Regions from separate parts of the Shewanella maritima genome, predicted to be linked through region 3. Evidence: predicted binding sites of a transcription regulator. Region 3 holds the regulator's gene; each other region holds the start of a gene.

Region 1 (4,989 bases), 1.3 Mb from region 3:
GGCAAACATTTCCATAATTTAAACAGCAGCGGTGTGACCGAGATTTTTGCCGTAAACCTACTTGGGCATAGTGTATTGGCTGAGTCGCTGCTCACTAGCGGTAAGCTCAATCACGTGGCAGTTTATGCTGGCTCTGAAGCTGCGAGAGGTGTTGAGGAGATGGGCATGAAGCGCCCAACATTTGATACGTCATCTGTGAGTGAGTTTGTTGGTTTAGCACGAGGGAGTTATTTGAGTTCAGTTAACGATCCCACTGTTGCTTATGGTCCAATTAAATATATGGGCGCATTATGGATGTCGGCAATGGCGCGCCGTTACCCACAAATACGCTTTGTCACGATGAGCCCTGGTGCTACAACTGGTACCCAAGGGTTTGATAGTTTGCCATTGCTAAAGCGAGTCATGATGCAATCGGCGATGAAGGTGATGCTATTACTGGGTAAAGCGCACCAGGTTGAAACCGGCGCGAGCCGATACATGGATGCCGTATTCAATTCAAATTATAAGAGCGGTCTATTCTATGCGAGTAGGAAGGGGTTAACAGGTGAGCTAGCTGATCAAGCGACGCTGTTTGCTGATATTGCCAATCAGCAGTATCAAGAAAATGCCTATCAAGCGATTAAGCAGTTAGCACCAATGTGACAATAGATGACTAGCAAAGATGACAGTTTGGGCTAAAGAGTAGTTGGTTATTCCTATTCTTTAGCCGAGATTCATTACAATGTATACGTGTTACTTGCGTGCCTTGCCTTGTACGGCTTTAAATCTTGGATTTGATTTGCAAATCACGTAAACGCGGCCACGGCGTTTAACCACTTGGCAGTCAGGGTGGCGCTGTTTCGCGCTTTTTAACGAGCTTAAAACTTTCATTAGCCAAACGTTCCTTTAAATTTGTTCTTAAATTTAGCTACGCGGCCTTGGTTCTTAGTCGTGCGTTGCTCACCAGTGTAGTAAGGATGAGATTGACTCGATACATCAAGGTTGTAGTAAGGGTAAGTTTTACCCTGATATTCAATTGTTTGATCAGTCTTTAACGTTGAGCCTACTACAAAGTATGCATCGCACGATGTGTCGTGAAAAACCACTTGGCGGTATTCAGGATGGATATCTGGTTTCATTCGCTTCTCCTTGATAAGTACAGGAGATAATAAATGCTACAAGGTATCATTGCAAATGATAATTATTTTTATTTGCATCTTAAGGTTGAGCTGGTGGTAACTACTTATCGATTGACTAGGGCTAACTTAGCCGTAAACAAAACAGGTAGCCGTTGGGCTACCTGATATTAATTTTAGTTGATTAGTTTACTTAGCTAATGCGATTACTTGCATGAGTTTACGACTAGGTTATAACGCTCAAAAGCAGCTTCAAGATCGGCAATCAGGTCATCAACATCTTCAAGTCCGATATGCAATCGAATCAATGGCTTTGATGTATCCCAATTAGTAACCGTGCGGATTTTATCTAGACCAAAATAGCCTAAGATCAGGCTTTCATAACCGCCCCAAGAGAAGCCCATTTTAAAATGCTGCATGTTTTCAACAAATGCTGTGACAGCTTTAAGGTTGCCTTGTTTTAATACAAATGAGAACAGGCCATTACCGCCACTGAAATCGCGCTCAAAAAACTCATGCCCAGGGCAGGTGTCAAACGCCGGGTGTCTTAAATGATCGACTTCTTCACGCGCCGCAAGCCAGTTAGCTACTTTTAGTGCATTTTGTTCGTGCTGCTTTAGACGAACCCCTAAAGTGCGAAGACCACGGTTTGCTAGATAAACGTCATCTGGAGAGGTGGTAAGCCCCATTAAATAGCTGTGTTCACGCAGGCGCGGCCAGTGTTCTTCGTTCGCCGTTGCTGTGCCTATCATCACATCTGAATGACCGACAATGTATTTAGTCGCGGCTTGAATAGATATGTCGATACCCATTTCGAATGGTCTGCAATTGATTGGAGACGCCCAGGTGTTATCTAACATGGTGATAATATTGTGCGCCTTGGCCACCTCACAAATGCCAGGAACGTCTTGAATTTCCATGGTAATTGAGCCTGGTGACTCTAAAAATATTACCTTGGTATTCGGGCGAATAAGCTCTTTAATGTCTGCGCCGATAAGCGGGTCGTAATAAGTGGTTTCTACACCGTAACCGGCAAGCAGTTTGTCACATAAATCGCGAGTTGGCTCATAGACATTGTCGACCATTAACAAATGATCGCCTTGACCTAAGAACGACAATAAAGCACCACTAATTGCCGCAGCACCTGATGGGTATAAAGCTGTGCCACAGCCACCTTCAAGTTCAGCGATAGCTTGTTGAAATGCAAAGTGAGTGTGGGTGCCACGGCGACCGTAAAACAGCTCGCCGTTGGTTTTGTGCTTAATGGCGTGGCGCATGTCATCCATCGAGTCAAACACTACGGTTGATGCACGGTAAACAGGTGGGTTAATAATGCCTTGGGTGTATTTCTTATCTCGGCCTGTGCTGACAATTTGAGTTGCCAATTTATCGTGCTTGCTCATAACGCGCCGCTCTCCTTAAACCACATATTGGGTAAATAGCTTCTTTGTTTTAGCTATCTTAACATCTAGATGGCTAAATGTAAGTGGCTATACTCGCAAATATGAAGTGTTGCTAAATATAAGGTGCTTATAAAAATTGAGTGCTCGTTAATATGAAACAGGCGCGAGCCACCTGAGCAATGCCCTTAGCACAAGCCACAGCACTAAAAACTCAGCTCTGCCACACAACCTTGTGGCTCATTGGGTTTGAGTTGAAATTGCCATTGATAGCGTTGGCAAAGCGTATCAACGATAACTAGCCCCAAACCATGGCCAGTTTGGTTGTGCTCATTGTGACTCAGGCCATGCCCGTTGTCGCTAACGGTAATCGCATTCTCACTAATAATGATTTCAATCGCTTTGTTGTCTTGCTCAAGATCTGTGAGCGCATTAATGGCATTTTGTATTAAGTTGCCCAGTAGCATTTTAAGTACGGCTTCACTTGGAATGATATGAGGTGTTGTTTGAATGTCTAGCTTTAAGCTAATACCTCTTTGGTTAGCTGTGGTCATATGGTTCGACAATATCTGTTCTAGCTCTTGTGCCTCTAACAGTCTTGGCTGAGCTTGTGAGTTAGGGTTTTCTTGCTTGACGATATGCAGCAGGGCATCGACGGTATTTTGCATATCTTGGCTGGCACGAACGATACGCTCACGTTGTTTTTGTTGAAATGCCTGCTCTTGATTGTGACCAAGTAACACTGCTGCGCCGCGCACGATACTCAGTGGTGTTCTCAATTCATGGCTGGCATAACGTGCAAAGGCCTGTTCCTGTTTAATGCGTTGCTCGCTGTTTTCGCGGTATTGATTGAGGCTGTCGGTTAGAATGCCAAACTCGGTTACCGCGCGGCTGCTAATCGTAAAAGAGTCTGGTAGCGGGTGTTGCTGCAGCTGATCGCTTAGCTGATTGATAGGTTTGATCATTGGACTCAGCACTTTGGTCGCGACCGTGTTCAGAATGACAAATAACACTGACATAAGCAGTACACAGAATAATAAAGTGCGTTGCCATTGCACATCGGTGAGCTCAGAGTATTGTGCTAGCGAGATAATATACACTTCTTGCACGCCCTTACTGGTGACTAGTTTGGTTTTGTAGACAAAGTAATCAATAGATTGGCTATGAATTTCGGTTTGGTATTCACTGGGGAACTGGGCGGCTTCTTTAAACTCATCTGGCAGTTGCTCTGCGTGAGAATAGGCGATGACCGTTGGCGAAACCGTTAGCGGAAATCCCGCAGATTGCTCCAAAGCTTCTCCAACATAGGGTTTTGCTTGCTCAAGATTTCTAAGGCTTACCTGATCTTCAACCCATTGCATGACGCCAACCATGACTAAAAATACAAACCCTGCACTGATAAAGCTGATGGCTGCAAATGCAAGTCTTAGCAGGGTCATTAGCGAGCGAGAGGAATATTGGCTGGTGGAGGTTTTGTCTTTGGGCATGGTATCAAACGCCTTGCTGTTTTTAAGTTTGTTGTAATTTAAAGCCAACTTTTGGCACGGTCACTAACATAGGTGTGGCGAAGGGCTTATCCAGTTGAGTCCGCAGTTGATATATATGGCTGCGTAGAATGTCTTGTCCTGGTGGGTTATCACCCCACAGCTGCTCAATGACTTGCTCGCGCGTAACCAGGTTAGGTGCATACTGAGTTAGTAACACCAGAATTTGATAGGTAGTGGGTGTGAGTACTAGCGTTTGCCCTGCGCGCATTGCTTTGTGCTGAGCAAGATTAATACTGAGCTCTGAAAAGCTAATTTCATTAGGTGCCACCTGACCTTTGTGCCTTTTTACCAATGCTTTGACTCTGGCGTAAACCTCTTCCAAATCAAATGGCTTACCTAGGTAATCATCCGCGCCGACATCAAAGCCTTGCAGCAAGTCTTGTTTACTATCAAGGGCGGTCAACATTAACACAGGGGTGATGCAGGCTTGCTGGCGCAATTGACGGCATAGGCTAAGGCCGTCGATTTTTGGCAGCATTAAATCAAGAATGATGGCGTCAAATGCGGTTTGAAGTGCGAGTTTTAGTCCTTGTTCACCATTGGTCGCATAATCTAACTCGCAACCAAGTGCCTCAAAGTAATCACCTAACACGCCAGCCACATCATGGTTGTCTTCAATTATTAGAATTTTCATTTAGCCAAGATAAACAGTCATCACGTTATTGAGTAAATTATCACATGTGCAATGTGTAAGAAATGTCGTCGACATTTCTTACACGCGCACTTGTTCATAATCCAATTCTATTTTTTAAGTGGACAAGATTATGGTTGTGGACACCCACCTAACAGCAGTTTCTCCGGTCACCTTATCGATTGTGATCCCCATGTATAACGAGGTTGAAGGCATTGATGTGCTGTTCGAGCGTTTAAATACACTCATTAGCGATATGGATGACTTGTGTGAGGTGGTTTTTGTCGATGACGGCA
Region 2 (4,989 bases), 550 kb from region 3:
TGCGCACTTACTTATTCGCGCCAATTCAGCTCAAGCCGCAGGCGCTGTGCAATCAAAAAATCGCAGTGTGAAAGATGCGCTTATCCGTTTAGGGCAGGTGAATATTTATCGCTACGCTTTTGCGTTTTATTTAAAAGAGCGACTTGATGCTTTAGTTGAGCCATACCGTAAGTTAGTACACGGTTATTGGCAGCTAACTGAGGATATTGCCAGCTCTGCTTTAGAGTTAATTAAGCAAGATGTTGATGCAGGCAAGCAGGTCAATATTGATGTTGACGAAGTGCAAACCCTGGCGCTATTTAGTGTGTTTGGCCAGGTGATCACTTTAACTGCGTTTGCTTATTTAAATGCCAATGCTGAGCCGCCGCTGTCACTGCGAATCGTAAAGTCGATAATTGATAAGCAACAAAAATCGTTGTCATTAGATGCGTTTGAAAATTTAGGCTTAGATGACGATTTAAAGCAGGAGTTTATGGTTGCCCATAACCTCGCACAAACCACAAACCCTAATTCGGCAGGGCTTGTGCTAAGGCGAGTATTGGCCAAGAGACAACTGCTGATTAACCCTTTGTAAGCGAGCAGTTGCTTTATAAGTGAGCTGTTCCTGTAAAGCGGTATTAATTCATGCGCTGTAGTTTTAGCCCTTCCTGAGCGACTAGCTCAAACCATTTATGGATGAGGTTGGTGTTGGTTGTGTTGCGACGATACGCACCAAACAGCGGCCTCTTCAATCCTTCACTGCCTAGTTTTAGCGCTTTCAAGCTCAAGCCTTGACCCTCATTCATAGACCAGTTCGGCAAAGTCGTCACGCCGTCATTACAGGCGACACGTTGCAGCAGCATAGGTGTGAGCTCACATTGCTTTTGCACTCCAGGTTCAACACCTGCTGGCTCCAAAAAGTGTTTGTATAAATCAAGTTTAGTTAGCGGCACTGGATAGCTAATAATGGCTTGCTGGCCTAAGTCGCTTGGCGCAACCACAGATTTTGCAGCAAGTGGATGCTCGGTCGAAACCAGAAGTTTAACTTCAAAGTCGAATAGATGTTGATACGACACCGTGTGCCCCGGCACAGGGTCTGAAGTCAATACAATATCCAGCTCACCAGACTGCAGCGCATTGAGCGAGTCAAATGCATAGCGGCTAGAAATATCGATTTGTGCCTGTGGAAATTGAGCTTTGAACTCTTCAATGACAGGCATTAGCCAGCGAAAGCAGCTATGACACTCGATGCCCAGTTTAAAGCTTTGGGCTTCTCCCTCTAGGCCGCGTTTCAGATCAGACTCAGTTTCGATCACTTTCGGCAGAATTTCTTCGGCAAGATCGAGCAAGCGCGCACCTTCATGGGTAAAGGCTAACGGTTTGCTTTTACGAACAAAAATCGCAGAGTTAATGCGAGTTTCCAGTTCCTTAATTTGATGTGACAAGGCAGATTGAGTTACAAAGCGCTTCTTTGCTGCGCCCGCTAAACTGCCGCTCTCTTTTAACGCCATTAAAGTGCGAAGGTGTCTTAGCTCTATCATTTTGTCCCCACATGAAATCTGTTCACGTTGCCATTGAAATCAATTCGATTGATTGCATTCAGACTAACACAATAAACTTCTAGACGTCCAGACGCCTGTGTAATTTTTTTACATATAGGCAACAATTACTGCTGTGTTAGGAGAAAAGGGTATGAAAATTACAAACTTAGGATTTCCAAGGATTGGTCGTGATCGCGAGTTAAAGTTCGCTTTAGAGCAATATTGGCGCGGAGAGATTGATCAGGCGCAGTTAGAAGCTCAAGCGCTAACCCTTAAGCAAACTCACTGGCAATGGCAGGCTGACGCCGGTATCGAGTTTATTCCGGTTGGCGACTTTGCATACTATGACCATGTTTTAACGTTAAGCGCGATGCTCAATGTTATTCCGGCGCGCCATCGCCAACTCAATGCAGACGGCACTGCAGCAAAGATTACCCTAGACACTTTGTTCAATATTGCCCGAGGCGCTGAGGTGAATGGCGAGCAAGCAAGTGCGAGCGCAATGAAGAAGTTTTTTAATACTAACTATCATTATCAAGTACCTGAATTAGAACAAGATCAGGTGTTTGAGTTGGCATTTGAACAGATCTTTGAAGAGGTAGAGCAGGCTAAAGCCTGCGGTCATCAGCCAAAACCTGTGTTACTTGGCCCGGTGAGCTTTTTAGCCTTGTCTCAAGCAAAAGGCGAGTTCGACAAGCTGCAACTATTGACGAAATTACTGCCAGTTTATGAAATTATATTACAGCGATTTGCAGAGCAAGGTGTGACTTGGGTGCAGTTTGATGAGCCTATACTCGCTAGCGAGCTGAGTCAGAGCTGGCAGCAGGCGATTAGCCAAACTTATCAGTATTTTGCTGATAGCAAGCCCTCGTCTATTAAAGTCTTACTCGCTAGTTATTATGGTGACATTCAGCACCATGCCCAGCTTGTAAATCAACTGCCGGTTGAAGGTCTGCATATTGACCTGATTGCGGGCAACCAGACTGCAGCGGCGTTTTTACCAACGCTTGAACAGCAAAAAGTGCTGTCGCTGGGGGTCATTAACGGTCGCAACGTGTGGGCAGCAGATATTGACGATATTGCTGAGCAAGTACAAAGCTTAATCAATGATTATGATGAGCAAATCTGGCTGGCGCCATCTTGTTCGTTGCTACATAGCCCAGTGGATCTTGATGCTGAGACTGAGCTTAATGATGAGCTTAAACTGCAGCTGGCGTTTGCCAAGCAAAAACTCAATGAGCTAACTGAACTGGGGCATCTTGTTACCCATCCACAAAGTGAGCGCAGCCAACATATACGTAGCCTTTGTGCCAAACGTAAGCAAGCACGTAGTGCAAGGCGTAACGAGGCCGTCTATCAACGTCTTGATAATCTCACTGAGCAAGATTTTGAGCGCGGCAGTGCGTACAAGCAGCGCCAAGTTGCACAAGCCAATGCGTTAAAACTGCCAAGTTTGCCTATTACAACGATTGGTTCATTCCCGCAAACTGCTGCGATTCGAGGTCTGCGCCGCCGCTGGCGTCAAGGCGAGCTTGCTGAGCTTGATTATCAACAACATATAAAAGCGGTGATTAAAGACACCATTGAACGTCAGTCGAGTATTGGCATTGATGTGCTGGTTCATGGTGAGTCAGAGCGTAACGACATGGTGGAGTATTTTGGCGAGCAGCTCGAAGGTTTTGCCTTTACGCAAAAAGGTTGGGTACAAAGCTATGGTTCACGTTGTGTTAAACCGCCGCTCATCTATGGTGATGTTAGCCGCGCGAAACCAATGACGCTAGATTGGACAACCTATGCTCAAAGCCTAACTGACAAGCCAGTGAAAGGTATGTTGACTGGACCTGTTACCATTTTACATTGGTCGTTTGCCCGCGAAGATATTGAGCGCGAGGTGATTGCTAACCAAATTGGACTGGCGATACGAGATGAGGTTGTAGACCTTGAACAAGCTGGGATAGGTATTATTCAAATTGATGAGCCAGCCTTTAGGGAAGGGTTACCGATTAAGCAAAGTGAGTGGCAAGGTTATCTTGATTGGGCGGTGAAGGCGTTTAGGTTAAGTGCCTGCGGTGTTGAGGATAAAACCCAGATCCATACCCATATGTGTTATAGCGAGTTTAATCATACTATCGAAGCGATTGCGGCAATGGATGCGGATGTAATTACCATTGAAACTTCACGCTCGCAAATGGCATTACTTGATGCGTTTGAGGATTTTGCTTACCCGAATGAGATTGGCCCTGGTGTTTATGATATTCATTCACCGAACATTCCTAAACAGCAAGATATTACTCACTTATTGCAAAAAGCGGCGGATAAAATCCCTGTGTCTCGACTTTGGGTTAACCCAGATTGTGGTTTAAAAACCCGAACTTGGGATGAGGTTGAGCCTGCATTGGTTAATATTGTTGCAGCAACAAGAGAACTTAGACGCCAATTGTGTTAACAGTCTTAACTTAACCTTAAAAAGCGAACCCGTGATACAGGTTCGCTTTTGTCTTGAAAGGCTGTTGCAGATCAACAAATGAAAAATCCATAAAATTTACCGCTTTATCTTATTGACGATTGCCGTTTAACTATACGCACTGAAATTTAGCGCTCTGTCTGTTCTTTGAAGAACATTTGTGGCGAATAATGTGAGTGGTTAATCGTATGATGGGAGGTAAATGTGTTGTTTTTTAATCGTCAGTTTATGCTGTTTGTTCTGTGTTTATGCATTTTACCAGCTCAAGCATTTGGCCAGGTAATGATCCCAGTTGAAGCGATTAACATTACGCCAGATTATTCATTTGCTAATCAAAATGATGAGTTTCGCACTTGTCATATGGAACCCGCTCCCGTGTGCGACACTAAACCTGATTTTATGCCGTTGGCTGTGTGGTTTGTGCTAATGCCATTATTACCATTAATGGTACGCTTACTTCACGTAGGACTCGAGCTACCTAAGCTACCTCGCCCGCGCCGTTGCTAGTTTGGGCTCGGTATGCCACGTTAGATCTCTAATGGCGAGTTAGCTAATTTACATTGCTATCGACTCATCATCTCTAGTTTAAGCATCGCGGCTTAAGCCTTTTTGTACCGTTCTGATAACCCTTTGGGTTTTGCGGCTAATCTCAACGCTTTTAGTTTGCTGTCGCTCTATTGCCCAGTCGATGTGTTCTATTACCATGTCATCAACTTGCTGTGAGCTGCGCTTGTCTTGTAGCGCTTGAACAATATCTTCACTGTATGGCGCGTTGCCCAGCGCAATAGCAATATTTCTTAGCCAGCTTTTATGGCCAATACGGCGGATAGCACTGCCTTGAGTTGTGGTTAAAAAGTGTTGTTCATCCCAGGCAAATAGGGTGAGCAAATCTGGCTGAATTAGGTTGTCGCGGGTGTGAAAGTCGCGCTCTTGGGTCAGTGGCGCGCTCGCATTAAACGGGCACACTAACTGACAGTCATCACACCCGTATATGCGATTGCCAAT
Region 3 (4,989 bases):
GGCAGATTTTGTTTGGGGTGGTCAAGCTGGTGTGCAATACAAGTGGACGGAGCATTTCTCAAGCGACTTAGGCTATCGCTACCTTGCTCAAGACTATGACAAAAATGGCATCGAAATTAGTGATAGTCAGCAAATCTACCTGACGTTTGACTACAAGTTCTAAGCGTTCATTTTGTCCATCAACTCACGGTGGGTAGGTTGAAACCCACCAGTTTTATATTAACTCCCTATTTTTTGTACAGCATTTGTACGGCATAACATCCCATCTTGTTATGCCTTTTTTGTATTTGGGTCCTGCCATTATTTTAATTTATTTGAGTAGTAAGCCGATTCTGACTTATCCAGTTCTTGCGCGACATCAATAATATTGCTGGCAAACATTTTTGCGGCTAGTGACATATGTTGACGACTTGGGTAAACCAGATATGAGTCAATATAGTCAGATTCAATCTCAGGCAAGATACTGACTAATTGTTGGTTTTCTAGATGCTCAGTGACAAGACTGTAGGGCAGAAAAGCGATTCCAGCACCGGCAAGACAAAAACTAAACAGGGAACTAAAGTCGTTGGTGATTAGGCTGTAATCGATAGAAAAAGTCTGGTCATCGATCATGATATGGTTTTGAATTGTGCCGCCGGTTGAGGCAATCATTGAGTGTTGCGCTAAGTCTTCCACACAAGTAATTTCATCGTGCTGCGCCAGATACTCTGGTGTAGCAAACAGCTTTAGCTTGAAAGATGTGAGCTTTTTGGCAACAAAGCTGCTGTCTTCTAGCTTGCCTACATCAATGACAAAATCTAACCCGAGCCGAGTCAGCTCGCGATAGCCGCCTGAGACCATAAAGATCTCAAGTTTGATTTGTGGGTGCTTTCGCATGAACTCCGCTATTTGCCTATCGAGCAGTCGCTCCATAAATGGCAAGAGACCAATTCTAAGCTTCCCTTGTAACTGAGATTGCTGGTTTTCAACCATTCGGGCAGCATTGAGAAATTGCCCAACTAAAGGCTCCACTTGCTCTAAGAATTGCTCGCCACTAGGAGTTAGCGACATTGCGCGGGTGGTACGAATAAAAAGTGGCGCGCCTAATTGTTTTTCTAGCTCGCCGATGCGGCGGCTAACTAACGCGCGTCTGGTATCAAATGAATCTGCGGCTTTAGAAAAGCTACCGAGTTTAGCAACCGCTATAAATAACTCTAAGTCATTGATATTCAACTGATACACCTTAGGTTAGACAAAAGAATGAGTGTAGATGTATCAAGAGATTACTGTCAAACAACACGTTGATAAGCATGATGGAACTCACAGCGACATCATCGCTAAGCGATGAAAGTTGACAAACGTGAGGGCAAACTAAGTAGCCATTAAGCTAATAATTGATTTAGTAGCCAGGATGAGCGCGCTTAAGCTACACAAAATAAAGGTGACTTTTCGCGTCAGGTCTTTATCAATATTGTGTACATATTTACCAGCCACTTTGTGCCCTAATATCACAGAGGGCAAAAGCATGGCAGCGATAACGAGATGTTGCCATTGTACTAATCCATATATCGCCAATATGGCCAGTGCTATCATTGAGCTAAACACAAAAAACGCAGATAAAGCAGCGCGAAAGTCAGCAGCGGCTTTGCCAGCTAACAGTATTGCTAATGGCGGGCCGCCAATCGCGGCAATATTGCCAAAAATCCCCGAAAAGATCCCAGCAATAAACAAGGTGAGCTTATTCACGGGCGCAGTGATTTTATAGATGCTCAGTAACACTGCTAGCAGCACAATACCCGCAATCATTAGGCCGAGAATATCAGCTGGTGCGAGTATCAGTAGACTGGCACCAAGGAGTCCGCCTGGCACGCGGCCAATGAGTGCATATTGCAGTCCGTTAAATTCAAGCGCGCTGCGCTCGCGATATAAGGTTAACGCTGAAATCGAAAAGCCCATTAATATGACCGGCACTGGCACTAAGTCTGGGTCGACAATATACAACAGCGGCGTTGCCACAACTGCTAAACCAAAGCCAATTAGGCTTTGAGTTAGCGCACCAGCAAACATGATGATTGAAGCTAGGATAAGACTTAACGGGTCGACTATTGTCATGTTACTTCCATATTTAGTATGGCTTGAACTTGAGCAAGCTGCGCCTTGGCGCGGGAGCAAAAAATAGGTGCGAGAGTAATAAAAAATGCTTCAACCACCTGAGCGATTGAAGCATCTTAAAATTCGATATGGTCTGCAGACTATTCTACGTCTTCCCACTCGATGCCCATAGCATCCATCAATTTTTTTGCTTCAGCAGGAATTTGGTCTGGTTGCTCTTTAGATAAGTCATCGTCATTTGGCAGTGGCTGACCTGTGTATGCATGCAAGAAAGCTTCGCATAACAGCTCACTGTTAGTGGCGTGGCGTAGGTTATTTACCTGACGGCGAGTACGCTCGTCAGTTAAAACTTTTAGCACCTTTAAAGGGATGGACACAGTAATCTTCTTTACTTGTTCATTCTTTTTGCCATGCTCGGCGTATGGGCTAATATAGTCGCCGTTCCACTCAGTCATTAACTCACCTTTAGCTTTGAATTCGGGGCTGATTTTAACCCCTTATCTACGTTAGTCAAATTATTGCAACGAAATTGTGTGCAATGCAAATAGATTTCTCGATGTTTAGATGTCTATATGGCTATTTCCTATTGACGCTGATGTTTGGGTTAGGTACATTTGGACGTCTAGACATCTCTTTCTTGAGTGGTTGATTTAGGAGTCAATGATGGCCAAACCTCAAAATGCGACAGTGGCAGTGCGCCAAGGTATTGAAAGTGACACCCAGTATGGCGCAGTTGTGCCGCCGATTTATCTGTCGACCAACTACTCTTTTGATGGTCATAAAAATCCACGCGAGTTCGACTATAGTCGCTCGGGTAACCCAACCCGAAATATCCTTGGAGATACTATTGCTCAACTTGAAAACGGAGCAACAGGTGTTGTGACCTGTACCGGTATGGCGGCCATTACTTTGGTCACCAGTCTACTTGAGCCTGAGGATTTAATCGTTGTACCCCACGATTGTTATGGTGGCAGCTATCGTTTGTTCACAAATCTTGCCAAAAAGGGCGCGTTTAAATTATTGGTTGTCGATCAAACCGATGAGCAAGCATTAGCGCAGGCAATTAAGCAAAAGCCAAAAATGGTTTGGCTTGAAACCCCATCAAACCCGCTATTAAGAGTGGTGGATATTGCTGCCATTGCACAGGCAAGCCACGAGGTTGGCGCTTGGGTTGTGGTTGATAACACCTTCTTGTCGCCAATTTTGCAGCAGCCGCTCGATTTAGGCGCCGACATCGTGATTCATTCCACTACTAAATATATCAATGGCCATAGCGACGTGGTTGGCGGCGCAGTAGTCGCAAAAGATGCTGAGCTAGGCGAGTTATTACATTGGTGGTCGAATACCTTAGGGCTTACGGGCAGCGCTTTTGACAGTTACTTAGCATTACGCGGCATTCGCACTTTAGGTGTGCGTATTCGTGAGCATCAAGCCAATGCACAAAAGATTGTTGCGCTGCTAACTAGCCATGAAAGCGTTGCAAAAGTGTATTACCCGGGATTATCTGACCATCCAGGCCACGAAATTGCGCAGAAACAACAAAAAGGTTTCGGCGCTATGTTAAGTTTCGAGCTTAAAGGTGGTGAGGCCGAGGTTGTCGCCTTTTTAGATGCGCTGAAATTGTTCAGTGTTGCTGAAAGTTTAGGCGGCGTGGAAAGTTTAGTAGCCGTTCCGGCAACCATGACCCACCGTGCAATGGAGCGAGAAGCTCGCCTAGAGGCTGGTGTTGAAGACACATTATTGAGACTATCTGTCGGCATTGAGGATGGTGACGATCTAAGCGCAGACATCAAAGCTGGCTTAGATGCGGTTGCAGCTCTATAAAGCGTTAATTTTTGTCCACATATATTTAGAAAATCGCACGCAATAAAGTAAGTTGTACGCGGCACATATCGAGTATTGCCGCGTAGTTTAAGGAGTGACAAATGGCACGAGGTCATTTACATAAATTTGGTGGTTCAAGTCTGGCTGATGCGGACTGTTATCGCCGTGTTGCACACATTATATTGACCCATGGCAATAGCGACGATCTCGTGGTGGTGTCTGCCGCTGGTAAGAGCACTAACTTCTTATATAAGCTGCTAAAACTGCGTGAAGATGGCGAGTTGTGGCAAGAAGAGCTGCAGGTATTAATTAGCTTTCAGCAAAACCTGATTGAGCAGCTGCTGTCTAACGAACAAGCGCGTGACTTACGCGAGCGCTTATCAACCGATAAAGCGCAATTAGTGACTTTATTATCTTTGCCTGAGCGCAACGAATATCAACTTAATCAAGTGGTGAGCTTTGGCGAGCGTTGGTCGGCGAGACTGATGGCTGCACTCTTACGAGAGCAAGGTGTTGCAGCATCGCATGTGGATGCGTGCTCAATCTTGTTGGCAGATGAAGGCGGCGTCCCCAATATTCGCCTTGATGAATCTAAAGCGAAAGTACAGCAGTTATTGGCAAAACACCCGAATGAGCGCTTGGTGATCACCGGCTTTATTTGTGCCAACGACAATGGCGATACCTTACTGCTTGGTCGCAATGGCTCTGACTATAGCGCGACTTTAATTGCTAGCCTTGCCGATATTGGCCGGGTGACGATTTGGACCGATGTTGAGGGCGTATTCAACGCCGACCCAAATAAGATCAACGATGCCAAATTGCTTAACAGTTTATCGTTAGCTGAGGCTGACAAACTGGCACATTTAGGTTCACCAGTATTGCATTGCCGCACGCTGCAGCCACTGTTTAATACCGAGGTGAGCTTAGCGGTTCGCTCTAGCTATGCCTCTCATACCGACTTTACCTTGATCGCACCGCAAAGCTCATCAGCCAGTGCGCCAGTGGTGACTAGCCTTAATAAAGTGGCGGTCTTCTCATTTAAGATTGAAGCCAAATTAGCTGAGTTACTTGAAG

The links. Region 3 encodes MetJ, which represses methionine synthesis genes. Its sites were predicted from a motif close to TAGACGTCTAGACGTCTA; they were not measured.
Region 1: EXU30_RS01455 (cystathionine beta-lyase) is a predicted target of MetJ. The motif match lies at 2,577-2,594, and genes of this name have one in related genera.
Region 2: metE (5-methyltetrahydropteroyltriglutamate--homocysteine S-methyltransferase) is a predicted target of MetJ. The motif match lies at 1,593-1,610, and genes of this name have one in related genera.

The regions. Positions count from the first base shown of each region.
Region 1 covers NZ_CP036200.1:317,518-322,506, reverse strand. The annotation lists gene EXU30_RS01470 (SDR family NAD(P)-dependent oxidoreductase) at 1-642, shown strand, start outside; gene ykgO (type B 50S ribosomal protein L36) at 733-870, opposite strand; gene EXU30_RS01460 (type B 50S ribosomal protein L31) at 870-1,118, opposite strand; gene EXU30_RS01455 (cystathionine beta-lyase) at 1,322-2,518, opposite strand; gene EXU30_RS01450 (sensor histidine kinase) at 2,722-4,002, opposite strand; gene EXU30_RS01445 (response regulator transcription factor) at 4,025-4,696, opposite strand; gene EXU30_RS01440 (glycosyltransferase family 2 protein) at 4,827-4,989, shown strand, end outside.
Region 2 covers NZ_CP036200.1:1,100,315-1,105,303, reverse strand. The annotation lists gene EXU30_RS04635 (HDOD domain-containing protein) at 1-574, shown strand, start outside; gene EXU30_RS04630 (LysR family transcriptional regulator) at 618-1,520, opposite strand; gene metE (5-methyltetrahydropteroyltriglutamate--homocysteine S-methyltransferase) at 1,672-3,966, shown strand; gene EXU30_RS04620 (hypothetical protein) at 4,189-4,491, shown strand; gene queG (tRNA epoxyqueuosine(34) reductase QueG) at 4,570-4,989, opposite strand, start outside.
Region 3 covers NZ_CP036200.1:1,651,040-1,656,028, reverse strand. The annotation lists gene EXU30_RS07200 (outer membrane beta-barrel protein) at 1-163, shown strand, start outside; gene EXU30_RS07195 (LysR family transcriptional regulator) at 301-1,212, opposite strand; gene EXU30_RS07190 (sulfite exporter TauE/SafE family protein) at 1,351-2,091, opposite strand; gene metJ (met regulon transcriptional regulator MetJ) at 2,232-2,546, opposite strand; gene metB (cystathionine gamma-synthase) at 2,755-3,915, shown strand; partial or broken gene EXU30_RS07175 (bifunctional aspartate kinase/homoserine dehydrogenase II) at 4,017-4,989, shown strand, end outside.